One region of the Synechococcus sp. BL107 genome, then DNA from elsewhere that is predicted to be linked to it. Evidence: predicted binding sites of a transcription regulator. Region 1 holds the regulator's gene; each other region holds the start of a gene.
The links. Region 1 encodes NtcA, which controls nitrogen genes in cyanobacteria. Its sites were predicted from a motif close to GTANCNNNNGNTAC; they were not measured.
Positions count from the first base shown of each region.

Region 2: the regulator NtcA is predicted to act here: its motif matches at 2,031-2,044, upstream of BL107_RS12310 (DUF4278 domain-containing protein).
Region 3: the regulator NtcA is predicted to act here: its motif matches at 5,715-5,728, upstream of BL107_RS12290 (DUF4278 domain-containing protein).

Region 1 covers NZ_DS022298.1:619,492-630,121, reverse strand. Annotated here, with positions in the region: gene BL107_RS03105 (cob(I)yrinic acid a,c-diamide adenosyltransferase) at 1-513, opposite strand, end outside; gene rph (ribonuclease PH) at 655-1,386, shown strand; gene ntcA (global nitrogen regulator NtcA) at 1,462-2,178, shown strand; gene BL107_RS03090 (DUF3084 domain-containing protein) at 2,206-3,357, shown strand; gene BL107_RS03085 (resolvase) at 3,354-3,800, shown strand; gene BL107_RS03080 (DUF3146 family protein) at 3,778-4,035, opposite strand; gene pth (aminoacyl-tRNA hydrolase) at 4,035-4,652, opposite strand; gene BL107_RS03070 (TatA/E family twin arginine-targeting protein translocase) at 4,662-4,895, opposite strand; gene psbH (photosystem II reaction center phosphoprotein PsbH) at 4,905-5,105, opposite strand; gene psbN (photosystem II reaction center protein PsbN) at 5,192-5,332, shown strand; gene BL107_RS03055 (glycoside hydrolase family 38 C-terminal domain-containing protein) at 5,320-8,259, opposite strand; gene BL107_RS12135 (photosystem II reaction center protein I) at 8,331-8,450, shown strand; gene BL107_RS03045 (DUF3769 domain-containing protein) at 8,623-10,630, shown strand, end outside.
Region 2 covers NZ_DS022298.1:1,680,237-1,690,866, forward strand. Annotated here, with positions in the region: gene BL107_RS08720 (2Fe-2S iron-sulfur cluster-binding protein) at 408-701, shown strand; gene BL107_RS08725 (DUF3303 domain-containing protein) at 1,539-1,856, opposite strand; gene BL107_RS12310 (DUF4278 domain-containing protein) at 2,140-2,385, shown strand; gene BL107_RS08735 (serine hydrolase) at 2,450-3,856, shown strand; gene BL107_RS13250 (hypothetical protein) at 3,892-4,017, opposite strand; gene BL107_RS08740 (hypothetical protein) at 4,347-4,529, opposite strand; gene BL107_RS08745 (hypothetical protein) at 4,580-4,927, shown strand; gene BL107_RS13125 (hypothetical protein) at 4,942-5,202, opposite strand; gene BL107_RS08760 (glycosyltransferase family 2 protein) at 5,455-6,693, opposite strand; gene BL107_RS08765 (hypothetical protein) at 6,704-7,027, shown strand; gene BL107_RS08770 (hypothetical protein) at 7,006-7,359, opposite strand; gene BL107_RS08775 (DCC1-like thiol-disulfide oxidoreductase family protein) at 7,374-7,748, shown strand; gene BL107_RS08780 (hypothetical protein) at 7,858-8,100, shown strand; gene BL107_RS08785 (hypothetical protein) at 8,521-8,727, opposite strand; gene BL107_RS08790 (SDR family oxidoreductase) at 9,026-9,889, opposite strand; gene BL107_RS08800 (hypothetical protein) at 10,288-10,602, opposite strand.
Region 3 covers NZ_DS022298.1:1,585,282-1,595,911, forward strand. Annotated here, with positions in the region: gene BL107_RS08205 (class I SAM-dependent methyltransferase) at 1-666, opposite strand, end outside; gene nrdJ (ribonucleoside-triphosphate reductase, adenosylcobalamin-dependent) at 785-3,112, shown strand; tRNA gene BL107_RS08215 (tRNA-Ser) at 3,172-3,258, shown strand; gene BL107_RS13110 (hypothetical protein) at 3,415-3,558, shown strand; gene BL107_RS13245 (hypothetical protein) at 3,843-3,974, opposite strand; gene BL107_RS08220 (hypothetical protein) at 4,234-4,443, shown strand; gene BL107_RS12645 (hypothetical protein) at 5,478-5,633, opposite strand; gene BL107_RS12290 (DUF4278 domain-containing protein) at 5,808-5,978, shown strand; gene BL107_RS08230 (DUF2808 domain-containing protein) at 6,861-7,382, opposite strand; gene BL107_RS08235 (hypothetical protein) at 7,577-8,011, shown strand; gene BL107_RS12650 (hypothetical protein) at 8,204-8,353, shown strand; gene BL107_RS08245 (hypothetical protein) at 8,563-8,799, shown strand; gene BL107_RS08250 (hypothetical protein) at 8,796-9,206, shown strand; gene BL107_RS08255 (hypothetical protein) at 9,712-9,999, opposite strand; gene BL107_RS08260 (SDR family NAD(P)-dependent oxidoreductase) at 10,094-10,630, opposite strand, start outside.

The DNA.
Region 1 (10,630 bases):
TCGTTGTTCAAGAGCTGAAAGCACTTCAGCTTCATCGATGTAACCAAAGCCGATGGCCAAGCCAATCTCATCGAGAACAAGTTGATCTAGATCACCGGTGATGAGGTGTTGACGGCAAACCGCCCAGACGGCTTGAACCGCATCGCGACAGCCTTCCAAGTTCGGCTCAGCAACACAGGCCGGAACAGCTGGCCGCAACCAAACGAGCCCCCCACATAACTGCACACGACCTGATGGCCCCTGTTGCACACCACCCTTCAAAAACTGACTGATCAGGACGCGGCTACCAAGACCTGCTGCGCGAACCGCTTGGCTCAACACACTGGAATAACTTCCGCGATAAGAAGCTGTATGCACCTGGAGCTGACCTTCTGGAGCAACCAGATGCAAGGCAGGCGGCGGTGCAAGAGCATCGGGAACAGGCCACAAACCACCACGTTCAGTGACACGGTGATCGCCTTCAAGAGAACGGATCTCCTGAGATTGATGGCGGTCGGTCAGGCTTGCGATCATCGGATCAGGTCACACCGGGACAACCCGGAAGACCTTGAATGTAGCGGCGTTATGCCATTCAACAAGGCATCCGACGCTACCTATGGTGGCTCAAGCGCAAAGAGAAGGGAACTGCGAGGCTGATGTGACTTCTTCTGTGCCATGAGCGATCCATCCCGAGCCCGAGCCGATGGCCGCTGTCGCAATGATCTGCGGCCGTTTTCTGTGACTTGGGATCCGATGGGGTTCGCCTTGAGTTCAGTCACTGTGAGAACCGGTCGAACAACTGTTCTCTGCAGCGTTTGCCTCGATGACAACGTGCCGCGCTGGCGTCGAGGCGAGGGGCTTGGGTGGCTCAGTGCTGAATACCGCCTACTACCCGGCTCAACACCGCAACGGCAGGGGCGTGAGTTGATGAAACTGTCTGGCCGCACCCAAGAAATCCAACGTTTGATCGGGCGCAGCCTCCGGGCGGCGGTCGATATGGCAAAGCTGGGAGAGCGAACCTTGCTGATCGACTGCGACGTCATTGAAGCGGATGCCGGCACCCGAACAGCAGCCATCACAGGGGCCTGGCTGGCGTTGCAGCGGGCCTGTAGCCGTCTTGTTTCCCAAGGAATTCTCGAGAGTTCACCTCTTCAAAGCCAAGTTGCTGCAGTCTCCGTTGGGTTAGTGGATGGCCAGGCCCTACTCGATCTCGACTACAGCGAAGACAGTCGAGCTGAGGTCGATCTCAATGTGGTGCAAGCGGACGATGGTCGACTGCTCGAAGTGCAGGGCACGGCCGAAGGCGCGCCCTTCAGCCGTGCCCAGTTGGATGAACTCCTGGATCTAGCTGAACCCGGGCTCAAGCAACTCATGCAGGCACAGCGAGAGGCTTTGGCTTCTGACTGAACAACCAATGAGTAATAACCGCTACATGACACATCCAGACAGATCCGTAGCTTTCAGCGCAGTCGCGGACAAGCCATGAGCAGCAGCACTGGTTTTACCCGCTATGCGCCTACTAGCACTGCGGCAGCAACCGCTCAGCCAGCAGGCCCTCGCTCGTTGATGGAGGTGATTCGAGGGCTGGAGGGTGCCAGCACTGAAATGGTGGAGCGCAATAAAACAATTTTTTTCCCAGGAGACCCTGCCGAACGCGTTTATCTGATTCGACGGGGCGCGGTGCGCCTTTCAAGGGTTTACGAATCCGGTGAAGAAATCACCGTTGCTCTGCTCAGGGAAAACAGCCTGTTCGGTGTGTTGTCCCTACTCACAGGTCAACGCTCGGATCGTTTTTATCACGCAGTCGCCTTCACCCGCGTTGAGATGGTGACAGCACCAGCAACCTCGGTGCGCAATGCCATTGAAGCGGACACCACTGTTGGACTCAGGCTTCTTCAAGGCCTCTCCAGCCGGATCCTGCAAACCGAAACCATGATCGAAACGCTCACACATCGGGACATGTCGTCCCGACTGGTGAGTTTTTTACTAGTGCTGTGCCGAGACTTCGGAGTGCCTGATGAGTTGGGAATCACGATTGATCTCCGCCTCTCCCATCAGGCAATCGCAGAAGCCATTGGCTCAACCCGCGTGACAATCACGCGTCTGCTGGGAGACTTGCGTCAATCCGGTCTCGTCCAGATTGACCGCAAGAAAATCACCGTTCTCGATCCGATCGCTCTGGCCAAACGGTTTAGCTGATCGGATCTGCAGCCGAGGGCTAATGCCATGAGTGGCTGGCTGCTGATTTTGTCCCTGCTAATCCTCGGGGGGATTTTGTCCACCCTTGGCGATCGGCTTGGCAGCCGAGTGGGGAAGGCTCGTTTGAGCTTGTTCAATATGCGTCCACGCCGCACCGCCGTGGTGATCACGGTGCTCACTGGCAGCCTGATTAGCGCCCTCTCACTTGGCTTGATGCTTTTGGTGAGCCGGCAATTGCGGGTTGGACTGTTCGAACTCGATACTCTTCAAGCACGGCTGAAAGACAGTCGTGAACAACTGGATACAGCAGAACGCGAGCGCATCGAAGCCCGCAAGGCAACAGTGCGCATCGAAGCCGAACTCAAAGCTGCTCAACAACGGGCTCAGACCCTTCGGCAAGAGTTGGCCCCACTCCAGGAACAACGTTTAGCCCTCGAGGCCGACAGAGATCGTCTCAGCCGCGACATCGCAGCCCGAGACGTTGAGATTCAAAAAACCGAAGCCGAGCTCAACACGGTGCGCAACCGCATCCAATTGGGTGAAAAGGAGCTCAAGGACCTGGAACGCAATCTTGTCGCTCTTCGCCGCGGGGCTGTCGTTGTACGTAGTGGACAAGTGCTAGCCACCGCCACCGTTCGCATGGAATCACCCGGTCAAGCCAAACAGGTGGTGGATCGCCTGCTGCAAGAAGCCAATTTCAACGCTTACGGCAAAGTCTTGCCAGGCCAACCACCGGATCAACAGATCATTCGTGTTCCCCGTAGCGACGTGAAGCGCTTGCAGGGGATCATCAGCAAACCAGGCACCTGGGTGATCTCGCTGCGATCAGCGACCAACGTTCTTCGCGGAGAAACGGTGATTTATGCGTTCCCGGAGGTTCATCCGAATCGGTTGGTCGCCCAACAAGGGGACGTCCTCGCATCCGTGAGGCTTGATGCCAGCGAACGCAGTAACACGGCGATTCGCACCCGACTCAATCTGCTGCTTGCCTCGGCCTATGCGGAAGCCAAACGACGGGGCTCGCTCACGGCCGGCCTGCAATTCGATGGCCAAGCCTTAGCGCAACTGGGGCAAACCCTGATGGAGCGTCCGGAACAGGGGGTCACCCTGGAGGCCATCTCCACCCGCGACAGCAATAGTGCTGATCCAATCTTCGTCGCCGTGGAGTCGAACCCTTGAGCCGTCTGGTCGCACTCGATCCAGGACGCAGCAAATGCGGATTGGTGCTGATCGACAGCGAACACAATCGTGTTTTAGAAGGCAAGGTGGTGCCACCCCAAGCAGTGATGGCCTGGGTGGATCACTGGCATGAGCAGCGCAGCCTGGATCAAGTGATCGTTGGCGACGGGACGGGCAGTGCCCAGTGGCTTCAAGCCTTCAACAGATTTGCCAACGTTCAGTCCGTCAATGAGCGCGGCACCACCTTGAGAGCTCGCGACCGGTATTGGGATTTATGGCCAACCAAAGGCTGGCAACGTCTTCTTCCGAAAGGGTTAAGGCTTCCCCCAAACGAACTGGATGCAATCGCTGCCCTGGTGATGGCTGAAGATCACCTCAAGCAACGCTGTTCATGGCTTGGGCCACCCCCAAACTTCTCGCTTAAAACTTGGCCCGAACAGTAAAGCTGTAATCACCACCAGGCTCGAGGCGGTAATCGGTGCGCACCAGAAAACGGAACAGGGCATCTTGAATCAAGGCTCGTCCTAACGACGGTTCCACCGTGAGTTCTCCGCGATCAAACGCCCAATAGAACTGCCACTGAAAACCACCAGCAGCCACCTCACCCTCCACACACTGATCTTGAAAGCACTGACGCAAGACGCGGAGATGGGCTGTTGTGGCAGGGAGGGCCGCCATCAAGTCGCTGAAGGGGATTCATACCTGAATCCATTAATCCAAGTGCCAGCCCGTTCCATACCCTGCTTTTTCAGGCGATCTAAACCATCCAACACTGCATCTAAAACTGCATCAACACAGGGCTGTTCGGCTCGACTGAAGGGGCCAAGAACATGGGACACCGTGCGAGCTCGTCGTTCGGCTGGATTCTCTGCGGGAGCACCGATTCCAATGCGTAATCGAGGGAAGACCTGAGTTCCAAGATGCTGAATCGTGCTGCGGAGACCGTTGTGTCCCCCAGCACTTCCCTGCGCTCGCAGCCGCAACCGCCCGAGCGGGAGATCCATATCGTCGACGAGCAACACGATGTCTTCTGGCTGAAAGCCATACCAATCGAGGGCTGCGCGCACGGAACGTCCACTGTCGTTCATGAATGTTTGAGGCATGAGCAAGCGCAATCGCTGATCCCCAAACCCCATATCAGCCACCAGACCATGCAACTTGGCTTGTTGCCGAAAACTGAAGCCTTCTCTGAGCGCTAAACGCTCAAGAGCCATGAAGCCGATGTTGTGCCGGGTGCCGTCGTACTTCGATCCAGGATTTCCCAGACCAACCACAAGGCTGAGCTGTTGGGCCATCACGACGGATCAAGTCCCCGGAGGGGGCTCTTCATTGGCCTGTTGCTCGGTCGAAGGCAAGGCCTCTGGCTCAGCCATCGCCTTATTGATTTCACGCTCGAACTCCTTGGAGGCAGATTGAAATCCCTTCAAGGTTTTGCCGAGTGTTTTGCCGAGCTCGGGCAAGCGCTTCGGACCGAAAACCAGAAGTGCCACGGCGCCGATCACCGCCATCTCGGGAAGGCCGACGCCGAACACATTCATGGTTTCTAGTTAACCCAAGCCATTCCAATTGACATTGATGCCTTCAAGGATCAATGACTTGTTGTACAGCTGAAGGATCACGAGAAGGAACACGAGGAAAAGCACCATAAAGATGCCCATCACTGGCGTGGTGCCCCAACCGGGAACGACCTTGCCGTACTCGGAGTTCAGAGGGCGGAGGAGGTCTCCCAGACGGGTGCGTTGGGCCATGGCGACGCTTGGGTCTCGGGTTAAAGGAAGTGCCGATACTGTAGGGGCCAGCTCCGGTTAGGGGCTGGTCCTGCCGAAAGATTGTGATGGAAACGTCGTCCCCTGCCCTATCTGTTGCCCTCGGCGTCATGGCTGTTGTGCTTGGACTCACCGGCTTTGGCGTCTACCAAGCCTTCGGGCCACCGTCCAAAGAATTGGATGATCCGTTTGACGATCATGAAGACTGACGCAGCTGTAATTCCGCCAGTTCTCCGGGTGCAAGCATCATTTGATCAACGAATGGGTCGTGCGTCCCACGCCGAACCAGCCAATTGTGTCCTGGTCGCCAAAGGCAACGGGCAGGGCCTGCGTTGAGGACACGACAAGTGACCCCATCCCGATTCTTCTGAAGAGAAATGGGAGTGAGGCTGACGGGCAAGGCAGGAAACCATTGTTTTGCTCGTGCTGGTTGGGGTCCCCACCATCCCGGCTCCCGAAATGCGATCGCAGCCTGGGTGACGCCCGACGCGCTCCAGGAGCCGGCGATCGGCATCAATGCCATGCGCTGACGATGCCAACCGCGATCCGCGCTCGGGTCAGGCCAGGTTGGTCCTCGCAACAACGAAACACCCAGACGATCCGCGTCCCAATCGACGCCTTGGGGTCCATCGAGCAAAACCGCAAGACCACCGCCGGGGGCAGCGGCCTGGGATGCCGCCCATGAGATCACGGGCAATTCCCAACGGGCCATTTCCCTTGCAGTGACGGGTGATGCCGGGCGCTCAATCACGCCGCCACTGGTATCAGCCGCCACGCGCACAGCCGACCGAGCCAATGGCATGGTCAACCGCAACAGTTCGTGGCGTTGAGACCAGTTAATACTGCAAATCAACTCCAACCAAGGCCGATTCGCCATCAATCGCAAATCCATCCGCAAAGCACTGGAGCCAAACCGTCGTCTGAGCACCGCATGGGCCACCAATGGGCCTTGCTCAATCCACTGGAACCCATCCAGCACATCCACGCCTAAGGAATGCTCGCCGTAATCGGCGGCTAGATCCCAGGCATCCCAAAACTCACCCCGATCCTGATACCGCTCCAACCGCAGTGGTGCGGAGAGTTGATCACAACCTTGCGCATCTCGGACTTGAAGGATGCCCTCAGATGAGAAATCCAGCTCAATCAGGCCATTGCCCATCCGCCAGACATCGTCACCCAACTCCTGAATCACGACAGGGCCGATGGGCAATGGGGGGGCAACGGGCTCAGAAGGCTGTTGCTCAAGTGACACAGAACTGATGCCGCGCTGAAGCGGCAATTGCACCCACGTGCCTCCCACGGACGACGTCTGCTGAGGAAGGCGCTGGCCTTCCACACTCCAACAACCCTTCGGGAGGCGAAGCAAGGGCGACCAAGCTGACAAGGGTTGAAGCGCGCACCAGGACCAGTGCTGCCCCGACAACGCCTCGTTGCGGACCTGAAGCAGTCTTACAACGCTCAGATCGCGCTGTTGTTTGGCCTTCCGACGGGCATCGCGCCAGAGCGTCTCGGCCTGATCAAAGACCTCTGGAATTGATGTGCCGGGGAGGATGTCGTGAAATTGTTGAAACAACAGTGGTCGCCAATCGCTACCCGGCGACGCTTGGCCGCTGAGGGCGAGCAAGGCAGACGCACTATCCGCCTCACGCAGCAACCTCTCCAGAGTTTTGTTATGTCGCTTTTGATCAGGACGACTTGTTGCACAGCCACGGTGAAGCTCTAGATAGAGCTCATCGCGCCAAACCGGCCAATGCTCAGACGCCGGTTCAAGATCCGCCAAGAACTGGCGAACCGTGCCACTTCGCATGGATACAGCCGCAGAATTTGAATTCCAGAGCTGCATTTGTTCCAGCATTTCTTCCGTAGGACCACCACCGTGGTCGCCAACGCCTGGGATCCAGAGCGCTGAATCCCGACCGGTTTGATCCTGCCAACTGCGCTGCTCTTGGAGCATGTCCACCGGATCACCCCGCCGACCAATCGGGGGGAGCATCAGGCTGTTCACCTCATAGTTTCCACGGCTACGCCAGCGAAACAACCGATGCGGGAAAGGGTTAACAGCATTCCAAGCCAACTTGTGCGTACAAAACCAGCGCACCCCAGTCGCCGCAGCCACGGCCGGTAAACCTGCCCCAAATCCAAAGCTGTCGGGCAACCAAGCGAGGTGATGCGTCCAATCCGGAAAGGTGTCGTAGCTGTACTGCTGACCAAGTGAAAATTGCTGCCACAGCGATGCGGTACTCACCAGCACGCAATCGGTCTCGACCCATGGACCGTTAATCGGCTCCCATCGCCCCGCCTGACTGGCCGCTTGGATCTCAGCAAAGAGCGCAGGACGATGGTGCTGCATCCAGGCATACAAAGCCGGTGTGGAATGGGCAAAACGAAGTTCAGGCCAACGCCTCATCAAATCGAGGACCGAGCGAAATGTTCGTTCTGCCGCCTGCCACGTATCGGCCACAGGCCAAAGCCAAGCCAAATCGAGATGCGCATGGGAGATCCAGAGGATTTCGCCCGGGGTGGGCTCTGCAGCTTTGAGCTGTTGAACCACAGCCTGTAAAGCCACTGACCCGCTGGGCTCCAGCCCATTCCATTGCATCGGTAAATCCCCTCCTGCGGCCAAGTGCAACATCAGGGATTGAGGAACCAAGCTGAGATCCGTATCCAGATTTGGCGTATCTGGTTCAAGGTCCAAATCAGTGCTGATCAAGGCCCCGTCGTCATGGAGGGGGCTGCACAGTTCGAGCTGAAGATGAAGAGTGGCCCCCAATCGACACGACTCCGGCACACGCCAGCGGCAAGCCGTATCGAAAAGGTCTCCTTCATGGATCAGGACACCGTCGACCCAAAAGCGCATCTGCTCAGCCCACCAACTCATCCCCAAACGGGCATGACTGGCTTGCACCTGACTCCAGGCGCTTGGCCAGGCCAACTGTTGCTCCAAACGCACCCATTGACGGCCGCGAGGCCAGATCAGCAAACCCCGAGAAAACCAGTCAGGCCGGTGCTTCTTCCCCCACGCCTCCTCAATAAATGGCCTCGATTCCTGCGCGCCTGAACGGCGCCAATCACGACGCAAGTCGCGATGTGCACGACTGCGAAACGTTTCAATCCACTCCGATCGACCTACCGACATGGGGTACTTCCCGGTTGAGACCCTGTCATTCCCCATAGGATGATCGCTGTGTCAGACGCCGGTCGGTCTCCATGCTCGCCCTCAAGATCTCCGTTTACTCGGTCGTCTTCTTTTTTCTCGGCATCTTCGTCTTTGGCTTCCTGGCTAGTGACCCAAGCCGCACGCCAAGTCGCAAAGACCTCGAGGATTAGAACGATCCCGATCAGACCGCGCCAAGCACTGGTCTGATCGGCAACCATTCTTTGGCCCTGAGCTGTCACACTCACGGGCCGATGCAGTGATTCTTTGGCGGCGTCCCGCCTCGCTATTGCCCTCACGGGACTGCTGGCATCAGGGGTACTTTCGACAGGATTGTCGAGCCCTGTGGCAGCGGAGGATTTCCGTGTGAAATTGCCTGCCAGCGATGCAGACATTTCCTCAGATGGTGTGGCTTCTGCCAACGTTGAAACGGCCGTTGTCCCTGAGCAGCTCGAGCTAAAGGCCGACCGTCAGTTTTACGACAGCAAACGCAAAATCACCATTGCGGAAGGCAATGTGACAGCGCGGTTGGGTGAGGCCCAAATCCAAGCCGATCGCATTGAATTCGACACTGCGTTTCGCACACTTTTTGCACGTGGCTCCGTTCGATTGCGCCGCGGGAACCAGTATTTCCAAGCCTCTGTTCTGCGTTACAACCTCGTTCAAAACGAAGGTGAACTCGATGATGTCTATGGCGTGCTCGACCTGGAGGGCACGTCCTCAACGCTGCCAGCTCTTACAACAAAGCCAACAGTCGGTTCATCCTTAATAGAACCAAGCAGCCAAGTGGCCGAACGTGAGCCCCACAGCAGTGTGGAAGACGACAGCAGCATGGCCTGCACTCCGTTCTTGCCCCCCGTACCGGATTGGCACCCGCAGCCCTGGGCCGTCACCGCCTGGGGAGGGCAGATGATTGACGCCGCCTTTGGTGACACATTTCTGTTCAACGGCAGGATGCGCCCCGAAGCCGTGATGGGCGTTGGTTTGCAGAAACGCATTGCACGAGCTGGCCCCGTTGCCTTGGAACTCGAGGCTGATTTATTCAGCCATGTGGCAAAACAACAGCGTGGTGGGGAATACAACCAAGACACTCCTTACGCCGACTTACCCGCCCAAAGCTTCGGGGAAGGCGTGCTTGGTATCGGTGCTCGTCTGTGGGTTCAGCCCTGGCTGAGCTTCAGCCTGATGGAGGGCGTTAGCTACAACACCGATCAAAGCCTTTATGAAAAAACATTCAGAAAGAACTACTCACAACTTCTGAACTACCTGGGCTTTGAGCTCGAAGCGGCCGTTTCTCAAGACCTTTCACTGGTCGGACGGATTCATCACCGCTCAGGCGCATTCGGCACTTACAACGGCGTCACGGAAGGAAGCAACGCCTACCTATTGGGCTTGCGATACCGCTGGGGTCGCGACCTTCCCAGTTACGACGTGGCGGTCATGCCGCCGCCAGACGGCTGTCCAGATCCTGATCGGGATCAGCGCATCAATCCCAGTTCGTTGTCCGAACGCCTGGAATCAATTGCGCTTGGAGATGGCGGCCAACCGCAACAACATGTGCCACTGCAAAACAGCACAAAGCCAGCCGAGATCACTCCAGCCGAGCAGCAGGCCTTGCGAACGGCAGCCATTCAAACCATCGATCAGCGTGTCTCCGACATCGGCCTGACCGGTAGTTTTTCCATCGAACGCCGCAGCGGCGTTCCAGTCCGTCGCCTGAACTCATCTGTTCAAGATGAAAATCGCTTCGGCGTTGTGAAGGTGCCGCAGCTAAAACGCCTCGGCAGCGCCAAACTCCTGAATGGAACCATCAGTCGCTGGCGAATCCAGGCGAATCGCATCCGCATTACCGCCAAAGGCTGGCAATCGGAGCGGATGGGATTTAGCAACGACCCCTTCACGCCATCACAATCTCGGATCGATGCCGAGGGCGTGATTGCAAGGGAACAACCAAACGGCGACCTTCTGATCTCAGCACGTCGAAATCGGTTGATCATTGATGAACGACTGCCCATTCCAGTCACCCGACGCCAACTGATCGCGAAAGAAGAAGAAGTGGAAAACCGCTGGGTGATCGGTATTGACAACGACGATCGCGGTGGCCTCTTTATCGGACGAACCATTCCACCAATCACCATTGGCAACAGCACGGAATTGTCACTCGAACCCCAAGTGCTTGTGCAACGGGCTGCCAGTGATGGCGGCGAAAATTTGGGAGACGTTTTTGGCCTTGAAGCCAAATTGACGAGTCGAGTTGGCGGCTATCGACTCAACTCCGAAGCCGATATCAGCTCCTTTGATGGCGATGAGTTCCTTGATAACAGCCGTTACTGGGTCGACTTCGGTCGCAACG
Region 2 (10,630 bases), 1.1 Mb from region 1:
CCTTAATCGCGAGACATTTTATATCTCGCATAATTGTTTTGGGCGTCATAAATAAATAATCTGCTATTTTCGTGTACGACCAGCCTTGCTTTCTCAAGGCGACTGCTATGTGTAATCTTTTATACCTCCAGCCCTTTATCGGACCCAAGTGATGCGAAATGGGATTTGAAATTGTCATTGTTAATTCCAAACTGTTAACACATTATCTTGATCAGTCCGAATGGCTGATTAATTCCAACAAGCAGGCGCTAATAAAGACCAGAATAATACATCAAACGATACACATAAACTGGGTGCTGACAATCGCCAACACAACCCTGGGTGGTATAAAATTATCGCACGAAGAGCAACATAAACATCTATCGATCCTTCTTGCACAACAATAATTATGTGGGTTGTAGTTAATGATGTCTGCTTTCAAGATCACAATGCATACCCCAAAGGGATTGCAAACATTTGAATGTCAGGATGATGAATACATTCTTGATGCAGCAGAGCAAGCGGGATTCGATATGGCATATTCATGCAGAGCAGGGGCTTGCAGCTCATGTGTTGGAAAAATATTAGAAGGTACAGTCGATCAATCTGATCAAAGCTTTTTAGATGATGATCAAATCGAGGAGGGCTATTCATTACTCTGCGTAGCATACGCAACCTCAAATCTTACGATAAAAACAGAGTGCGAAGAAGAATTGTGGTAAGTATGAATCAATAAAGTGATTTAGGATATTCACCCATTCTTAGGCAAATGGACCTGTAAAGGAATCAAGAGATCTAAAAGTTTTAAACGCCACTTCTAACTTTACTACTGTTGCTGCATTCTGGATGCTTCCCTCATCAGAATAGTATTTGGTGAAGAGTTGAAACCAAACGCTGCTTATTAAGGATTGGATTTTTCGGTAAAGTCGCTAAAGAAACGGATTCAAACGACTTAGCGTTAACAATTAGGACTTGCGTCGACGAAACCTGGCACGCCTCGAGCGACGAGTTAACACACCAGCGAGTTGGACAAAGCCCATGACAGCAACAACCGAATAGACAAGCTCGACTGTAAAAAGCCAGGTTGGTGTTTCCATTCCTTGTTTATATTCAGTTCCAGAAAAAGCAACAGACTCATTCGCTACCAATCTGCGTAACAACAGGAAAAGAATGATCAAGCAGAGATTGCATCCATCTCGAAACCATTGAACTCTGCATCATTCATGGAACCATCGTCTTATCAGTTCAAATACATAGCATTCAGAAGGGAATTATTAAAATCACAGCCTTTTTTGATTTCTCACTTAAATGCTATCCAAAGCAACAAGAGCTACTGTACACTAGGCTTGGCAATTGTTATACATAAGAAGCCAAAATAGCTTGGTAGAATATAAAAAAGTACTGATAACAATACGGGCCCTAAAGCAGGAAGGTTTCAAACTCGGAACCAGTTCGTTTGATAGCCAGTTCACTTCATAATCCGACACCCTCCAATGGCCATAACTCATAAAAACAAACGGCTTATTCTCCAGTGAACCAGTGGAGTGTTGTTCAAACGATCAAGCAGACGCTGCAGATGCCTGCACGCCAGGCCACATGGCAGCGAACTCTGCATCAGACACAACCGGGGTGACATCGAATTGGATGCCAAAGCCTTCGATCCAAGGTGCGAGATGGGCCCACACTTTGCCGATGTCGGCAGCCACCGCAATCGCCATTCCTTTTCCACCGATTGGATCACAAACGCGGTACTTCAGTTCAAAACCTTCGAAGTGATCGCCAGGCCCTCCCGAATTGATGTATCCGGCAAATGAAGGGCAGGCTTCCCAAGACCCCTGCACTGTTGGGAAGTTCCAGACAATGAGGTAGTGCTGCATGGGGCTGTGGCTTCAGATCTGGTTGTTTTAACAGCAATCGATGGTGTGCGATGTGATCGATCAGACGAATCCCTGGGGCTGGCCATCCAAGAAGAGTGGTGGCGCGCAATCGATCTCCTCCCCCCTCCAACTGAAGGCCTGAACAACGGAACGCGCAATGAAAGCTTACATTCGGTAGCGGTTGATACAAAAATGCTATTCTTGATGCACGTTGAGCTTCCAATCGAAGCTGCAGTCAGACCCATGCCAAGCAACGGGGGCGTGGGCAATGAAGGAGTGTTTTATGAACACGCTTCAACTGATCAAAGCCCGCGCCGTGAAAAGTCGGGCCGTTGACCTTGCACGTTCCGCCATGGTCCGTGCCTTTCGGAATGCTGATTACACCGACAACCAGCACACACCGTTAGTCCCTACCAACAAATCACAATTGCGGTATAGGGGCATTGCCTATGAAGCAATTGGGCAACAACAAGAAGCCACTGCTGGACGCACACTTCGGTACCGCGGAGTCAGCTACGGCGTGTACTAAATCCGGATAACGACGATGATGGAGGTGGGAGGTTCACTCCCGCCTTTTTCTAGGGGAGGCGATATTGCCAAGGCTGTTTGGTCGAACGGTTCAAAATCGAGCGCTTGGAGTTTCCGTCGTTGTTTTAGGAACTGCTGCGGCCCTGACCCTTCCACTCGCCCACAAAACGTTCAACTTGGCCCGGGCAGGTACGGCCTACAGCGCAAAGATTCTCTGCTCCGGCGTTTTGATGGCCGGAATGGATGCAAACCGGCTCAAACGTGAAGATCTAGCGCTCGCCCAAGGACTAATCCAAACCCAAATCGATGTCAATCGTGGAGTCGTTCACGCTTGGGCGTTCCTTGGACTTGTGCGAGGCAAAGCTGTTCGTCAAGGGAATCTTGGGTGTAGTCAAGCAATTGCCAATACCAAAGTCGTCAAACTCCCCGATCAGAGAAGAGAACAACCAACAAATCCAATAGTTCAAACAACTCCCTGGAAGATTTCATCCGATGCAGCAGACATACCACCAAGAATTAACAGAAATAAACTAGACAAGGCCATCAGAAAGGCATTTGAAGAAGCACAAGCCTCTGCACCAAAACGCACCCGCGCCATTGTTGTTGTGCAAGACGGCTGGGTAATTGCTGAAAGATATGCGGATGGCATCACACCGGAAACACCTTTAATTGGTTGGTCGATGAGCAAAAGTCTGACCCATGCGCTGATTGGAATTGCTGTTGAAAATGGTCAATTACGGCTTAATGAACCGTTGTCACTACCAGAATGGGGCAACAACAAAGATGACCGACAAAAAATCACACTGGATCATCTCTTAAGAATGAATAGTGGCTTGAGATTTGATGAACGTTCAAGGAGCTTGGATTCAGATTTAGTGCAAATGCTTACTCAAGAAGCCAACACAGGAACATTTGCATCGAAACAACCACTGACAGGACGAGTGGGGCGGGATTGGTCGTATTCATCAGGAACAACCAATATTCTAAGCCGAGGATTACGTTTAGCGATTAACAATGATCCTGCGTACTGGAGCTATCCCTATGAAGAACTATTCGAACCGATAGGAATGAACACGGCCTATTTAGAAACCGACGCGTCAGGAAATTTCGTAGCATCATCTCTTGGATGGGCTAGCGCCAGAGACTGGGCTCGATTTGGCTTGCTATACCTCAATCAAGGGGTATGGAATGGTTTACAAATACTTCCTAAAAGCTGGGTTCAACATGCCGTAACTTCTTCTAAAGGATCGAAAAAAGGATACGGAGCTCATTGGTGGCTGAGCTCTAAACGCCGCAGACCCGACTTACCAAGAGACAGTTATTCAGCGGAAGGATATGAAGGACAACTCATCCTTGTGGTACCCAGCTACAAAACAGTGATTGTCCGGTTAGGGCAAACTCCGAAACGAAGCAGCTTCAATCCCAACAAATTTGGAGCCTCGCTTTTGTCGGCACTCACACCTAAGGAATGAGTATCAACAAAACAAGACTCCCTAGCAATCAATAATCAATCCTGATCACCACCTTTGGGAACAAAAAGTTGAGATGCGCCAATGAGTAATCCTGTGATTAACAGAGCAGGGAGGATGACGGAAGGACCACCCTGAGCCGTCTGGGATGCGAAGAGCAGCATGGAGGGATAGCGAAAAACCATTGATCACATTGGCAGATCCAAGGGCATTCGCGCCAGCCTGCAAACGTTCTTTGCAGACTGGTCAGCAAGGAAGAACAACAGGAAACAGAAAAAGTTCTCCTTGGACGACTTGCGATGGACGATGACGAGGCACTCCTCTCGAACGAACCGCTTGCGAAGCGACCGCAGGAACAAATACCTTCCGAGGACGAATCAGAGATTGCTGCATCCAGGCATCAGCCTGAAAGGGTGCATAAGGGGAGCTTGTCGACATGGCACTAGACCAACTAATACACTTGTTCTAGTGCACTTGTACTAGTCCGTCAAGTTCAAATTCCGCAACCCCCCTCCATCTCATCTCCCGGCAGATCACGGAGCTGTTGCAGGCGTTGAAGAAGATCAGAGTCTCCAACAATCACCCTTCGACAGCCGTCGGCACCCACATAGGTCAATCGACCATGGTCGTCCACGATTAAGGCCGTCAACGGAGTCACTGGGGGGAGTCCTTCCATGGCGAACCTCCTCTGAGCCAATCCACCATGGCAGAAGAACAGCTTTCATCATGGGAAAAAAGCGCCACATCAAACTCAAGCCGTCCAAATCGCTTCGAAGGGTGCTCAACGGCACGAATCAAGAGGGAGATCTGCTCAAACGCCTATCAACCATCGAACAACGTTTGAGCAAGGTCGAGCTCGCGCTAGCAACAGGCCAAGGCGCCCAAGGAGGCGTCGAGGATTTTTATATGGATGCAAACTATTCCGCGCAGGCATCTCAGCTGGATGCCTACCGCAGCTGGCTCGCCCACTTCGAGAAGAAGCCCGACGCTGTCGAACCCGGACGCACCGCCCACGAAATGGCCGCCCTTGCGGCCTCAAAGGGCTCCCTCAAGCCACAGAAAAGCGATCAGTAGGTAGGCACTTATCCCTAAAAGCCTTTCACCACGGGGCTTTTGCACAGGTTTTCCACAAAGGGAAAATTGCCCCCTCCTGGGTGACAGGCGACTGCTCCGACTGCTTGAGCAAATAGGGGCGTCCAATCAAATTTTTCTGTATCCCACTCCATGGGTGGCGTCTGTATCTTTAGACACAATGCAGTGATAGCAATGATTTCCGTTTGCAGCGCGACTTGAACGATCCAACGTCTGTCAGCCGCTGTTTGTTCTGGGTCTCGATTTTTAAGACCCATGACTCTCGCTGAAGATGGGCAGCTCAACCCAAAAAGCAGCGAATTTCGGCAAAAAACTGTGGAAAACCAACAGCAACAATGCGATATCTGCCATTGCTCGGGTCAGACCCATTTTCGGGTCACGAGTGACAAGCAAACAAGCTGGTTGTTTGTCTGCCCCAGTTGCTGGTCAACATTGGTGCAAGAGAAGGGATATCGCTACGGCGGAACACGAAAGGCAAACCGACGACAACGCAAATCATCGAACAAGCCTTAGTTCAACGAAAGCGATCGTCCTTTCCAAGTCCATCCACGACCCGTAATGCTTCTCCAAACCGATACGGGAGCGATCGCACCCACCAACAGTCCACCAACACCCATCAACCACCAGAACTTCATTGGCACGCCAAAGCGATCTTTGATCCAAAAACGGAGCAGAATTTGAAGACCTAACGCCATCCCCGCAAGTAGGGACGAGGCCACAAAAATCTTCATTAGATCGAGGGGCAGCAGCAAAGCCAAGGCAGCACAGATGGGGAAAAGAATCCATGGAGAGGCAAACATCAAAACCACCACTCCTCCAGCAGCTAAAGCCTTCGGAATATTGCGATCTAGGCCAAGGAACCAATTTTTTGTCCATCCCTCCCAAAGAGCAGGAAGATCCGAATACATCTGCAGATCTAGGGCATCGAGGCCGAGCACGTAGCGAAGACGAAAACCTGACGTTTTGATCGTTCGAGCCAATGCAAGATCTTCCACAACTTCACCTGCTAGAGCACGATGACCGCCAATCGCTTCGTAGGCATCCCGACGAAACAACATGAACGGGCCAGCAGCAAATGCCACATCTGACGAGGGGTTGTTCGCTTCGACGATTGGGAACCCGAGGCCCAGCAAACTTGCCATGATCGGTTGAACCATCCATTCCGCCTGACACTGACAGACGAGGCGTGGAGCAAGACTGAATAAATCGGCCTGCTCCTCCATGGCCTGAAACAGCGCACGACGCAGGGCTGTTGGCCGCAACTCCACATCGGCGTCGATGAAGAGAACCCACGTACTCTTCACCTGCTCCATGGCCCTTGCACAGGCCCAATTTTTGCCAACCCAACGTTCGGTAGGGGGGCGTGGGCCGGCCTGAATCAACGTGAACCGGTCTTGCTCATGCATGGCAAGAGCGCATTGCTGAGCCAAATCTGCTGTGGAATCTGTCGACATATCGTCGACAACCACCACACGCCAATTTGAACAGGGTGGCAGGGATTGAAAGACACTTCCCAAACTACGTTGGATATTCAACGATTCATTGAACGCTGGAATCACAACCGTGAGGCTGATTTCATCACGGTCGCCATTGCCATCAACCACTGCTTCATCGTCGATTGCAACGAGAGGATTGAGTTGCGGGGCTTCACGAAACACACGTCTTAAACCCAACAAAAGAATCAACAGTCCAAGAAATGAGGACAACGTCAGGGCCAAGCAAAGCAGCGATACGATCAAATTTGTCATGGTGTTTTAAGTGACCTCGTTCAATCCAAAAACGCCGACGCGTGATCAGATTTTGGCGGCGTCCTCGGCGTGGGTGGCCATCCTTCTAAATGTGCTGCCGGGTCTTGGCACCGGCTACTTGTACCAACGTCGCTGGCGCGCGTACTGGGTCACAGCCACCGCAAACGGAGCCTGGATTCTGTCTGGTGCACTATTCAGCCAAGGGGATGGCGCGTCGATGGATCCAAACATGCAGTTCATCGGGCTCCTGGGGTTAACGACCCTCGGCTTGATCACAGCATTCGAAGCAAGATTGGCTGTCAAAAAAGTGCGTCAAGCTGGGTCGCAGGAATAACGCGTGATGTCTCCACGACGTTCAAAAAACTCTGGATGATCGGGATCCTCTTCGCGCCACCACCATCGGCCATCGGTGTAGCTCGGAGTACCAGCGTTATTGGTCCGTGGCAACTGCAGAGTGATCTCTCGCCAATACACAAGGATCCCATCCCCTGGAAGCGTTCCATCCAGTTGGTTGGGTAATTCTTGAACCAGGCCACGAGGGTCCACAGCTCCTGAAATGCGTTCAACGGTGAGTGGATCGCCTTCACACAGCCAAGCAGCCGTTGCGGTAGTCGCACCGACAACGTTGATCAACAGAAGTAAGCCCACGGCAAGGAGTAAGGGCACGGCACAATTCTTGGATGACACTCACCCTCCTCTACGACGGTGGTTGTCCATTTTGCCGAAATTTTGCTGCACGGAGCGAATTAAGCGGTGGTGTGGATGGCCTTCAAATCATCGATGGTCGCGACGATCACGTTCGAAGACAAAACCTGAGGGAACGAGGTTTTGCTTTGGCCAAGGGAGCGGTACTCCTCGAGGGGGATGTTGTTTGGCATGGAAGTGCTGCCATTGCCGAATTGTGTCGACGTATGGAGCCAACGGATCAACTTTTAGGCATCCTCCAAGGGATGTTTTGCGATGACACCAGATCGAAAATCCTTTATCCAGCCTTGCTTTTGGCCCGACGAGTGGCTTTAAACATCCGCGGACTCCCCGTCGATCCCGACCGCTAGGGGTGGCAAAAAGGTCACGCCCAGGACTACGGTCTAGAGAGGTCTTCAGATTTTCTTAATCATCGAAACCGAACCCTCTTTTCCAGATGCCCTGAGCCACGACCAGCTCATGCAACTTTTGCAGGCAGCCACGGACGATCAATCCGTGTCATGGCCTGGCGTTGACGAAGACGAGTTATTGCGTGCTGCCTTGTGTGCTTGGGCAGACCAAACCAAAGAAATGATTCGCTGGATTGAAAATAGAGGTGACTCGTTAGGCACAACACGATCACCAAAACAATTGATGGCACTCGGAAGCTTTAGAACCCACATGGTGATGGGACTCAAGGCCCTTAAATACGCAGAGCGATAAAAAGAGGTTATAAGCTTTAAAACAAAAATTTATTTTTCTGGCTTAGTAGCTCTTAAAAAGAACAGCTTCAAAACAATCAAATTGTTCAGAGAGCCCCTTCTAGCTCAGCAGAAGGCACTTGATCGATCTGTTCAGCGAAATCTTCTAACTCAGCGTTCAACTCAATCAGCAGGATTGCCAAGGAAGTCGCGAACTCAATACAAAATTTTTCCGACACAGAAATACAGAGCGGAACTCACTTGTTCTAATCAACTCAACTCGACCAACGTGGCTGCCAGCAACGTGGGTTTACAAATCAAAAAATACTTAGAAACGATCGCAAGAAAATCCCGTTAAAACCTTGTCACCAACTACAAAACTTCCTTGCTCATGAAACAACTTTAGAAGTGTTAGTTCGCAGACAAACAAGCATTATTCAAGTTAAGCCGTAACAGGTGCCTGGATGAACAAACCTGCTTTCAGAGCATCCGAGAGCAGGTGATCGAGGCAATCTTCACTGAAACAAGCTTGATCGTGCAAAAGAGCATCCCATTCAGATGCAGGAAAGTGGGACTGCAGCCATAGAACTCCATGAATCGTTTGCGCTTGCAACCGATGAAGACCACGAATATCGCTGGAGCTCGTCACCAAATCCAAAACGAATCCAATCGAATGAGACCATTACGACTCAAATCAATCGATTGCAATGTTCGTATTGATACAAAATCGAACAATGCTGGAGGTTTTAGCCGCTCAGATTAAAAACAAGCCTGTTTGTTGTGGATTGTTCAGAGAGGGATCCGGCCTGGACGGAGCATCAGGAGAGGGAACAAGTCTGTAGCGGACTCGAATCCTTGACGTTGACATGCAGTGGGTCAACGTAGCCAAGCCGAGGATGATGAAAAAACAAGTCAACCTTTGCGTCAAAAATCAGACCAAGAAAAAGTTAGATGGCGGCAACCGGATCGAGCATGGAACGCACCGATGGCTGGAAGCCCAATTGCTTGAGCTTTTCATTGCTCACACGTGCATTAAAGATGCGTGCATCAGAACGATCGTGATTTTCCCAAATGACTGGGGCTAATCCTTCATCATCACAAAGCAAATTCGAGAGATCTCTACGGGATACCTGCAGGTCGTCTACGAGATTGAAGACACCGTGCAACCGTTGCTGGTAAGCAAAATCAATTCCTTGAACAATGTCCCGAAGATGGACCCATGCATTGATATGGCTTCCATTTTTAGGAACCATATGCCCGGATGCGCTTCGAATAAATGAAGCAATATCTTTATTCGGTCCATAAATTCCGCCCAATCGCAAAACACATGTGGACGTGCCAAAACCGTTCAAACTAAGAACAGCTTCTTCCGCATCAGCCAACAGTGCATTGGCTGTGTTGGAACGGTCAGTGGGGGTGGATTCATCACAAACCGCCCCGAGCTGATTGCCGTAAACACCTGCACTACTCAAATATGAAACGTGGAGAGGACGTTCGGATTGACGAGACTTAATTGCCTCAACCAGCGAAGTAACCCCTGTGCCGTAGACAGCACGGTATTGATCCTCTTCCATGCTCACGGATGTCGGAGCCATCGCGATCAAGAGACCGTCTAATGAATCCAAAAAGCTCGCATCTGAGCAAGAATCGCCTGCTCTGTAAATCCGAGGATGATCAACGAGATCACAAAGCTCCTGTAAACGGGATGGCGACGTTGTCGTGCCAGTGACCTCCAATCCAAGGTGCCTGAAATGATGCGCGGCTGCCGAACCTACGTATCCACAACCAATAACTCCGAAGGAACCAGCCACAGGAAAGCAATCGAATTACACACAACTTAACGAAGCAGAAGCTCCGTTGTCGGCAGCAATTGAAACCGATTGAAGCGCTGGACAAAATCCATTGATGTACAGAACGTACTAAAACCGCAATTGAGATTGGGTTGCTCTGAGAACACTCAAGATGGGCGATTAGACCATTAGCGCTTTGGCCATTCGGATCTGATATCGGTTTTTTTGGACTGATTGTCAATGAGCGCAGGTCTTGTAGTGGTTCAACATCTCAAATTTGCACTCATTGTGATAAAGACAACGGAGACAGTGATGATGATGTGCAAATTGAATATTGGATACCAGTCGGATTATGGTCCTGAACGGAAATACATTCGAATCGAGGCCAACCTCGAGATCAAGACTAGGAACCAAGCGCCCTAAAAGAGAGCATTAAATAATCCTAAGAAGAGAAAAATTAGGATACCTGTTACAACCAAAGAACTCAGAAGGAAGCAAACGGTTGCAACAACTCCAATGCGGGAAATAGTTTTTGGGAAAAGCAGGTAAAGAGTCAAACCAAAGGCGAAAGGCCAGAGCGGGGGCAACAGAATACAAACCCCAGTGAGGAGAACTAGTTTTGAGCGAATTTGATTACGTTTTTCAAGAACGATATGCTCATCATCACTGAGCCAACGTCCCTGATTTTTAGCTATTTGAAAATCGCGTTCAAGCTTATTTTTGTCATTCAACATATCAGAATTTGCAAATAAATAGGGCGAT
Region 3 (10,630 bases), 970 kb from region 1:
CACTAAGCCTGACACCACCAGATATCGATCGTCCTCAGACCATGCCTTAACGCGATTCATCTCAGCTCGACGGAGTTGTTGACTCACCTCATCTGTGGTGAAAGCAGCCACGAGAGATGCAGTGAAGTCTTGAATCAAAATCGATGGTGCTTCTGAAAGGTGTTGTTGTTGCAGGTGATGCACCTCAGCAAGGCTTGATGGGCGACGCAAATCACGATGCAAGACGCGACAACCGGGCTTAGCAATCGCCTGCGTCACAGTCCAAAGCAAGTCCGGATCGTGGAGATGGTGCAACAAGCTGTTGCTCACTACTAGATCTGCCGAGTCCTTGAAGAAAGCTGCAGTGTCCTGCAATTGCATGCCGACGAACTTGATCTCGCGCGACGTCTCAACGGAGCGTTGCTTGGCCACCGCCAACATCGCCTCAGATCCATCGATACCAATTATCTGCGCTTCTGGCAGGAACTCAGCCAAACGGATGGCAATGTTCCCTGGGCCACAGCCAAGGTCGACGATCACAGGATTCTCTGGAAGGGGACCGGTCTTATGTATTAATTGCGCAACCAAAGCCACTGTTCTGGCATCACCGCTGTTGAAGTCGGCATGCGCATAGGCATCCACCTGTTCTTGGGTGGTCATGAGCTCCGGCTCAGGGATGCGCTGCATCAATTGCTGCCAATTCTGAGAATAGTTTGAACTGGACACTGCAGATGGTGGTAAAGAGAACTTGCTCCCCCCATCTATGGCGTTAGGGTTCGACCATTAGTTGTGCCCCTTAACGCACGTGACCCTGACCCCCAATCGTGTGGAGCCCACCGCAGAACAGTGCCTCAGCTTCGGGGACTTTCCAGCAACGGCTCCAGCAGCAAACCCTGTTTTTTATCGGACCTACAGCCGACGCACCCCCAATGGAAGGGAAAGCTGGAGCCAAGTTGGCACCAGAAACCTCGATGGCCTTCAGAAGCTTGGCAATCTCACGGAGACCGAGCTCACGTTGATGGCCCGCATGCAGGCCGAAAAGAAGGCCTTACCGTCTGGTCGTTGGCTATGGATCGGCGGAACTCCTTGGATTGAAAAGCCCGAGAACTTTTCTGGCTCCTACAACTGCACCTCCACCAACCTTGTGGATTGGGAAGCCTTCGGTCTCATGATGGACCTGGCGATGATGGGTTGCGGCACTGGCGCAATCATCGAGCCGCGGCTGATTGATCAACTTCCAATCGTCCAGAACACGCTGAACGTTGTTTCAGTGAGCGACATCGGAATTACTCCAGCCGAGTCACGTCAAGACACCTGTACGCACAGCATTGACGGCAATAAGGTCCAAATCAAAGTTGGTGACACGCGTCGGGGCTGGGTTGATAGTTACCAGCTTCTCCTCGAATTGAGCAGCGACCCCCAATTCAACGGCGGCACTGTTGAGATTGCAGTCGACCTGAATGATGTACGTCCTGTCGGCGAAACCCTGAAGGGCTTCGGTGGGATGGCCAATCCCGTCAAACTCAAGGATCTCTACGAACGCGTCGCAAGACTGCTGAATAAAGCGATTGGACGGCGTCTGTCTTCAGTCGAGTGTTGTTTGCTGATCGATGAAGCCGCCGTCACGATTGTGGCGGGCAACATCCGCCGCAGTGCAGGAATGCGCCAGTTTGCCGCTGACGACCACGCTGCCGCATCAGCAAAGGACAATCTTTGGCAGCAGGATGATGAGGGAAATTGGCGAATCGACCCCGAGCGGGATTCGCTTCGCATGGCAAACCACACCCGCGTCTACCACACCCGCCCAACCAAAGAGGTTGTTCACGCCGCCGTCACCAAGCAATTTATGTCTGGGGAAGGGGCGATTCAATTCGCTCCTGAAGCGATCGCACGCTCGAACGCCGATCTCCTCAAGACGCCTGAATTGCGTCAGGAATTCATCGAGATCTACTGCGACCAAGGCCGTGACGAAGCGGGCCGTTGGCTCTGCACGAATCACGGTGAAATGAGTGCAGCTGAGCTCGACCACCGCTTAAGCCGTTATGGACTCAATCCGTGTGGCGAAATTCTTGGTGCCGACTTCCACTGCAACCTGGCTGAAGTTCACCTCAATCAAATTGATCCCAGCGATGAAGAGGGCCAAGCCGATGCGTTCCGTGCCGGTGCCCTTTCCGTGGCGTGCCTGTTGAACCATCGTTTTGAGGTGGATCGCTATCGCCAGAGCCGGGAATGGGATCCCATCGTGGGAGTGAGCTTCACCGGGTTATTCGACTTCTTTGTGCATGCTTTTGGCACCGAATGGCTGAACTGGTGGGAAGCCGGCCGTCCGGATACCGAGCAAGGGCTTGCCTTTAAATCCCAGGAAGCTGCTTATCTTGCTCGCTGGAAAGCCATCGTTAATGAAACCGTTTGGGAATACTGCGATCGCGAAGGTCTACGCCGTCCTAATCGCTGCACAACTGTTCAGCCAGCTGGAACGAAAAGCCTGCTAACCGGTGCTGCACCTGGCTGGCACCCTCCCAAAGCGCAGCGCTTCATCCGTCGGATCACGTTCAGAAAAGATGATCCCGTCGCAATGGCCTGTATGGATTACGGCTACACCATCGTTCCCTCCCAATCCGACAAAGACGAGGAGGGTCGTTTGCTCAACGATCCTTTTGACCCCCGTTGCACGGAATGGCTGGTTGAAATTCCAACTGAAGTGAGCTGGGCCAACCTCCCCGGTGCTGATGCCGTTGATATCAATGGCTTCTCAGCAATGGCGCAATTTGACTTCTACATGCAAGTCCAACGTCATTACACCGCCCACAACACCTCAGCCACGATTGAATTTCGCGAGAACGAAATTGAACCCATCGCTGAGGCACTGTTCAAAGCGATGAACGAAGGGGAGGGCTACATCTCCGCAGCACTGCTCGCGCGTTTCGACGCCAATGCCACATTCCCACGGCTTCCATTCGAACCGATCGACGCTGAAACCTATGAAAAGCTTCAGTCTGAGGTGGTCGAACGGCGCGTGAGCAGCAACTTCTTTGACGCTTTACAACGCTACGACCAAGGGGAACTCACCGAGGCTGGCCCAGCCGGATGTGATTCAGACAAATGTCTGCTTCCACTGGCGAAACCGAACTAGCTGCCAAAGGGTGTCCGAATACAATGGTCGTGCAATGCCTTGTGTTGCACGACCCCTTTGGAGAGGTGGTCGAGTGGTTTATGGCTCTGGTCTTGAAAACCAGCGTGGGTGCAAGCCCACCGTCGGTTCGAATCCGACCCTCTCCGTTCAACATCCCAGTCACTGACTGGGTTTTTTAATGCTTAGATGCAGGATTAGCCCCTCTCAGGGGAGCTGGTAGAACTCCATCTCTGCGCTGTAGAGCAAGCGACTGCATCAAATCGGAGCATGCTGTGGCCAGAATGTGTCGATACCGCTTCTAGATGCTCACAACTTCCGTTGTGACTCATGCCATGGAAGCTTTGCTAGCTGAGTTGAATACTCACTGCAGACTAATCAGCCTTGTGGGGCTCGAAATGGATGAGTTCTTTTCAGAAGACTTCGAGCAAGAACTGGTGGACCGCTGAGTGATCGTGGCCCAGGTTTCATTCGATGCACCGATTCGTCGAATGTGATCCAAAGCGGGTCGAAGGGTTGATCAGAGTTAATTCAGTTCATCGATTCCAGGCGATGAATAGGGTCTATTGGTGCGTGGCTGCTTCAATAGATTTCGCATCGAAGGTTATGGCTCTTACTCCAGAGGGGGAGCCATAGCTTTCGTATGAGTGAAGGAATGCTGAATGATCAAGGCTTTGGTCTCATCCGATGCACCAATCCGTCGGTTCTGATGTGCTGAGGCTCCGGGAACTGATCAGAGTTGATGTAGTTCATCGTTCTCCGCTGCGATGGATAGATTCCGCCGAGGTTTGGAGATCACCGGTGGATTCGCAACAGGGTCGTGTGCCTCCCCTGCACGGGAGGCCGCACCTTGCTTTACAGGCATGAATGCAACATGTACACCAGCTTCATGAAGCCTGGCCTTGTCGGTTGATCAGTCAGCGCCAGTCCTGATTGAAGAGGAGCGAAAATCTAATTTCAGTCGTATAACCATTTTCATGAAACTAGAGCAACAAATATTGGTAACTGAGTCTTGCACTGAGGCGTGAGCCACATCAGATGGCTCAACACTAACGCTCCCATTTCAACAAGCGCGTCATTAATCGATGAAATCTGCCATATTGCGCGTCAATTCAATTGAAATGATGAGCGGACTCAACTTAGAGCCAAAACCACTTCTTCACAAGATATGGAAAATCATCACTTGGCGTTGGAGATTACAAATTGCCATTAATGCTCCATTTGGGATTTTGTGGATTGCAGACAAAACGAACCCTGCCGTTCATCAGTTCGATATTGCTCTGCTTACAGCAATACATGCGGAATGGATGGCACCAATGATGGGCATTGGCTAGGCCCGACTCTAACTGATCAGGAGTACGAGAAAAAATATTAATATCGACGTCGACTTATTGTTCCAAACATGGAACGGCGAATAATCACACTCTTGAGTTGAATAAATCTCATGGCAACAATCATGATGAACATTATTTAAACTTCAATTATCCTAATTTGAATTTCCATTTCCAGGTTCTATCCAGGGCTGGAGGCTGGTTTGCCTTAATTGCTACAGGAAAGAGCTTCAGATGAAACCGGTACAACAAACGATCAATTCCAGCCTTTGCTGAAGATCTACAAATTTATTCGTTTCAACGCTCAGTTCGCAGGCTCATGAATAGGACCATGTCTTAGTGAAGCATCGAAAGTGGTAGAAATAAGAACAAAATTTTTAGCGATCTACTCACATCACCTTTTAATGCCGGTTAGGCAGCGGCATTGGATAAATATGTCACCCGTACAACAAACGTTTGTCACTCTGATTCCCACGCGAACAGTCAATATTGAGCAGTCGTCCTTGGACGGGATCGACAGGTCAAATAAACATCCATCTCTGTTGGTGAATGCAGGGGTGGATGGACCTTTTAGGGGTTTGTAGCAATCGTACTAACAATTCACACTGACCACCTATTACAAGTTATAAGTAGTTATCCCGTCCAAGGACACGTGGAAAGCCCCAGTCAATGCTGGGGTTTTCTGCTGTCAATTTGTGAGTAAGAATTCTGACATGCATTTTAAATGTTGAACCAAGTCAGCCGTCATGAGGAAGAGAGAGGCAGTTAAAGATCGTTAACTGCCATCCTCTTGCGAAGTTGTCGATGCATTTTGGCCCGCACCTGGCAGTTAGGCCAATCGACTACTTCAACTTCAGTATGTGTACTCGACATGGAGCTTCTAGTAACTTCAGCTGCAAATCGCAGTATCAAAACTGTGTGATGCATTGAACAAGGACAGGCTTGATGACTTTATTCGTTTCAAAGTGGAGTCACATCGGATGCATCGATCCGTCAGTTCTGATCCGAAGAAGCTCGATGGACTGATCAGAGTTCATTTAGTTCATCGTTTGGCCAAAGCGATGAGTTAGGGGGCCATCGGCAACGGTGGCTTTCGCAACAGGGCCGCAGCCCCCCAAATGGCTTCGGCGGGGCTGCTCCTTGCTGAACAACGTGAACGCTGTTAGTCGATCAATCCGTGAAAAGCAGGCCAAACCCCAACGGTTGATCGCGCTGAGTTAATTCTGTAACAGACTGAACGTCAGGAGGGTTGACGGATGCGCTATAAAATTTCTGTAGCAACAGCTACACACGTTCACCTTGCATCCACAAGGCGCAGTCAAGCCAGGCCACGGAACGGGGACCTGGATTTCTTCGAGGAACTCGACATGACAGCTCTTCTCTACAGAGGTCAAACCTACGGCGCTAGCCAGCCTGCTTCTCCCAAGAAGTGCGTTGAGCTCACCTATCGCCATGAGCACTACAACACATGCCGTGATCATGTCACTCGAGACATGCATCCAACACTTCAGTATCGCGGTGTTGCCTACACCAAGTAATACATTTCTAATTAACTGAGAAGCCCCGCCTCGGTGGGGCTTTTTTATGGCCGAAATCAACCGCCCTGCAGAAGCAAATAGGAACCTCGATGCGATGAGTCAAGACTGATGAAGCGAATATGACTTCTTCACAAGATATCCCCTTACTTAGACATCATCATATAAAGATTGGGGATTTTTGATTTATTCTTCTTAGAATACTTTTTGAATTCATAGAAGCAAGACTGACCTGTATATCCAATTGAATTTTTCATTGAATCTAGAACGATCTCCCATGACTCGCCGTCATTCAGCATCTCCTCGAAGTCTCCCGAATAAAGATACGGATCACATGCCAGTACTGGCGATAAAGAGAGGATTTGCAATGTGATAATCGAAGAGACCGCGATTATGGATCTGACCATCACCAAAGCCCTGAATCTATTTACAACATCTATCCTAGCAATGAATCCTTCATGACCGAACGCCAGGATTAGGCAAGAAATGATTTCAAGAATTATTCATTTTCAAACTATCTTACCAAAGAACTTAGGCACAAGCTAATACTGGCAGATATCACATATTAACTCTATTAGCAAACAAATCAGTCAAGAAGACTGAAAGTTGATTTTTAGGCGAATAAATATTCTGAAATCAAATCAGTTCGAATCGATCAGGCAACAACGGTAGCTCATGATTGGCACTGTGCCACTTATTTTGAGTTTAGAATTCATTCAGGCAATCCGCTGCTACAAAGAAGGAGTTGTTCTCCTCACACAAGAGATCAACACCTCACACACCCAATGCCACTCGTTGAGTGGCATTTTTTATGGGTTTAGAACCCTGGTGATAACCGAACAGTCCCTTTCGTCAGGATGCAGGTGACCGACCACTATCAAGTGATTATCGAAAACGGTCGTTCCGGTAAACGTGAAGACGTAGGGTCGGGCCCTCGCTAGCCAGGGCATCGTTACCACTGGGAATCAGTCTGGTAGCCCATTGGTAGATGCCCTCATCTGGGTTGAAACTTCGAAAGACGATATTGACTTGGTCACCGGGAGGAACCGGAGGGTTGAGATTGATCGTCAGCTCGTTCCCTGCCGTTGAAAACGATGATGTAGCAAGACCTGCGCTGACACCACCTCGCAGTGCATAGCGGCCTTTATAAACCTGAGGTGGACGCTTCCCCCAATCCCACTGATCAGGATTAGGAAGTTGAGACAACACAACTGTTTCAAGTTTTGCCCCAGCATCAGAGGGAACACGAATACAGATCGTGGTCCGGTTTCTCTCACCTTGGATCGAGGAGGGGTTATGGATCGATAGCTGAACGGGTGGTCGGCGGAAAAACGATTGCGCCTTTGTCCATGGCCCGAGCCAAACCAAGCTCGAAAAAATGATCAGCTGCAATGCGAACCGGCTCAAAAGTGTTCCAGCCAATTACCTAGCTTAAACACATTCACCTCATCCGCGAAAGATTCTTATGCATGAATAGTTTGCTAAATAAAGATGATAAGAACAAGGATTGGACTCTGCTTCAAATCGTGCAATGGTACGAATCGAACAGTCTTGATTGCACGGTTGAACTGATCGGATCAAACTCCAAAAAAAAAGAACTCTTGAAACTCTCTTTTCTTGCTGCATCGTCCGCATGCGTTTTGTCCCTTGGGCTCGGTGCCTGTGGACCCTCAAAACAAGACGTGGCCTTAGCGGAGGCAAATGTTGCCATGGTTCAAGCCTGCGAAGACTCCGAGACAGCCATCAAAATCGCAGGGAAGGGCTACGAAAATGGATTAAACGATGTTCTCGCGTTGAAAGCTGAGCTGCTCGAGAACATCCAAGGAGATAACCCAACTGACTGGCGGAAGAAATACACAGAATTTTCATCAAAACTTGTCGCAGTTAGGCAGGATTTTGTCGTGAATTATGGTGATTTACGAGAGACATATGGAAGCGACTGCACCAACACATCACGTCGAGCTGAGTTCAACGACACCTACGTCACTCCATTCAACAAACGTCTCGTTGTATTAGCCAACAAACTCCATAGCTAGATCGTTCACCACGAGAGGACTCTCAGGGAGCGTGCATGACACCTAGTCAGCCTGACCCTGATCGGGGGCATTGAAGGGGAGAGATTGCGCCAACAAACGTCACGCCTGTAAGCATAAATACTTAATAATTAGCCCAAGGGGTTGATGAAGCTGTGGTCCTGCATCTGAATTAGAGAGCCCAACTCGCGTTGTATGTCAGAGGCACGAATCGCTCAACTCCTTCAGGAGGCAGAGGAACATCTTCGCCAACGCAATTGCAGACAGCGCTACGAAAGAGCCGTTGAGCGTCTTCCCGACAGCCGACGTGGCATTTGGTACGGCGACGACAAACGCGCTGCTTAGCTCAATTCGATCGCGGTACTGAGTCTCACTACTTCGACCCAACTTCATTCCCCACCAGGCCTTTTGCAGGGCCTGTTTTTTTGCCCCGTTCTTGCATGGCACTAGGATCGGGCGTAGCACCCCTGCAGTACCTCAGCAGTTACTACGAAGATACCCAGCAGTTGCTTTGAGTCGAGAAACACGTTAAGTTGATCCAAAAGGCGCGTGCCATGGTCAAAACGACCACTCGAGAAAATCAGGTGAAGCTGACGGTCTCTGTGCCGCCAAGCCTTCATGTTTTATTGCGCAGTTGGGCCATATGCGAAGGCCGTGAACTCACGAGTGTGGTGCTCCAGTGCGTTGAGTATTCAGTGCGGCAGCTCAAAAGCAATGGATCAATACCAGGAGCTGCGATCCGTCATTACGAGTCGTCCTGCGAGGAACGCCTTGCCATTGGTGGGCCATGACTGTTGAATTTGCCCTGATTGAGCATGCACTCCAGGGTTTAACCATGGACGTGGTCATCAACCTGACGGAGCATGTTCAGACACTGGAGCTGAGGCCTAACGGACAACTTTTTACCGCATATCGAGATATTGATAAAACACTTTTGATTGGATACAGCGAAGACTTGACAGAGGAACAATTAAGTCTTAGGCAACGCAATTTTTATACAACGGGTACACGTCGTGGAACAAAAAGAGAGCATCGATTACTTTTGCATACCCTTAAAGACTTGAACATCTCAGGAACCTATAACGAACGTTGCTTTTCAGCGAATATCGAACTTATTGAACATCTTATCAATTTAAACTGGCCTGTTGGAGAGATCGAAACAATAACTACACAAACATCGCATGAATCAAAGTCATGAGTAATGCAAAACTGTCCCCTTAATTTCTCGAGCCCTGATGACAAACTTGTTGAGTTGATCGTGAGACACTTGACGAGATTGATCAGAATCAATAGACCGATAATGGTCGGCTACTGACCAAGCTTTAGTCGCTGGATTAGCTATAAATCGAGGTATCAGATGAAGGTGCAAATGCTGTGCTCCTTCCCCAAATGCAATTGCGTAAACGCGATCACACTGAGTTAGTTGTTTTACCAACGTAGAAGCATCCTGAACAGCTAATCCCCAATTTGTTGCTTCTTGTGTAGAAAAGTCAATGGGACCTGAACAATGTCGCAATGAATCCAGCAGCAACCAACCGACTAGCGGTGCTGGTGCTGGATGATGACGTAAGACCCAGAGATCATCCCTATAAATTTCATATTTACTCTGTTGATCAATATCGTGATGCAGATCACAGATTGGACAATTAAGCGTCATAATAGACTTAAAAAATTAAGCAGCGATGATGTATTTATTGATGATTTTACCGCTTAGCGATCCCTCTCCCATTTCCCAACAAACCAAGATCAATAATTACACCAATGGCAACAATTAGCATCCCGCTAAATGACGATAGACCACCAAAAGATGCTGTTGCCCAACAGAATCCCAATGTTGTTGTTGGAAGAAAGACCAATCCCGCAATCGGAAGCACGGGGTTGGGGAAACCAAATCCCTCAAATGGCTGAAGTATAAAAGCACTGTTCAACAACCACATCAAAACAAGAATCAAACGGGGCGCTAGTAGACCAATAGCAGCAAAAAGGCACATGGGGAGACGTCGAACCATTTCATGCTTAGCCACATTTGCTGCCAATTAGCCAAAGTCGAAACGGCTCAGAACATCTCAGCTTCAAGAGCATCGCTCAATATTCCAAAGCGCAATTCAATGCCACTTCAAAAGGGATTGCTGCATTGGGCAATGCCAAAAGTTGACTGGAAAGAGCCGCGAGATCAGAGGGTTGCGTCATTTCTACAGCGGAAACACGACTCACTTCATGGGCCATATCTGTATTGACCCAACTCGGACAAAGCGCCGTCACACGAATTCCTTGATCCCAGCCCGTGTTTCGCATGCTTTGACAGAGACCCATCAGAGCAAACTTGCTCACGGGATAGCCGGCCATCTGACCTTTGACTCTCTTTCCACTCATCGACACCAAAACTTGAATTCGACCTTCACCAGAACGACACAACTCAGACCACGCCGCCTTCGTCAGCCACCAAGGTCCCATCACATTCACATTCCACAGATCATCAAGATCGTCTTCTTCCCCATCGCGAAATAGAAGTGGTGTAGTGCGAAGAATGCCAGCGCAATGAATGAGTCCATCGACCCTCCCCCATGCCTTAACTGTCGCGTTGACCCAAGCCGATGCACTATCAGGATCCTTTGCCTCATA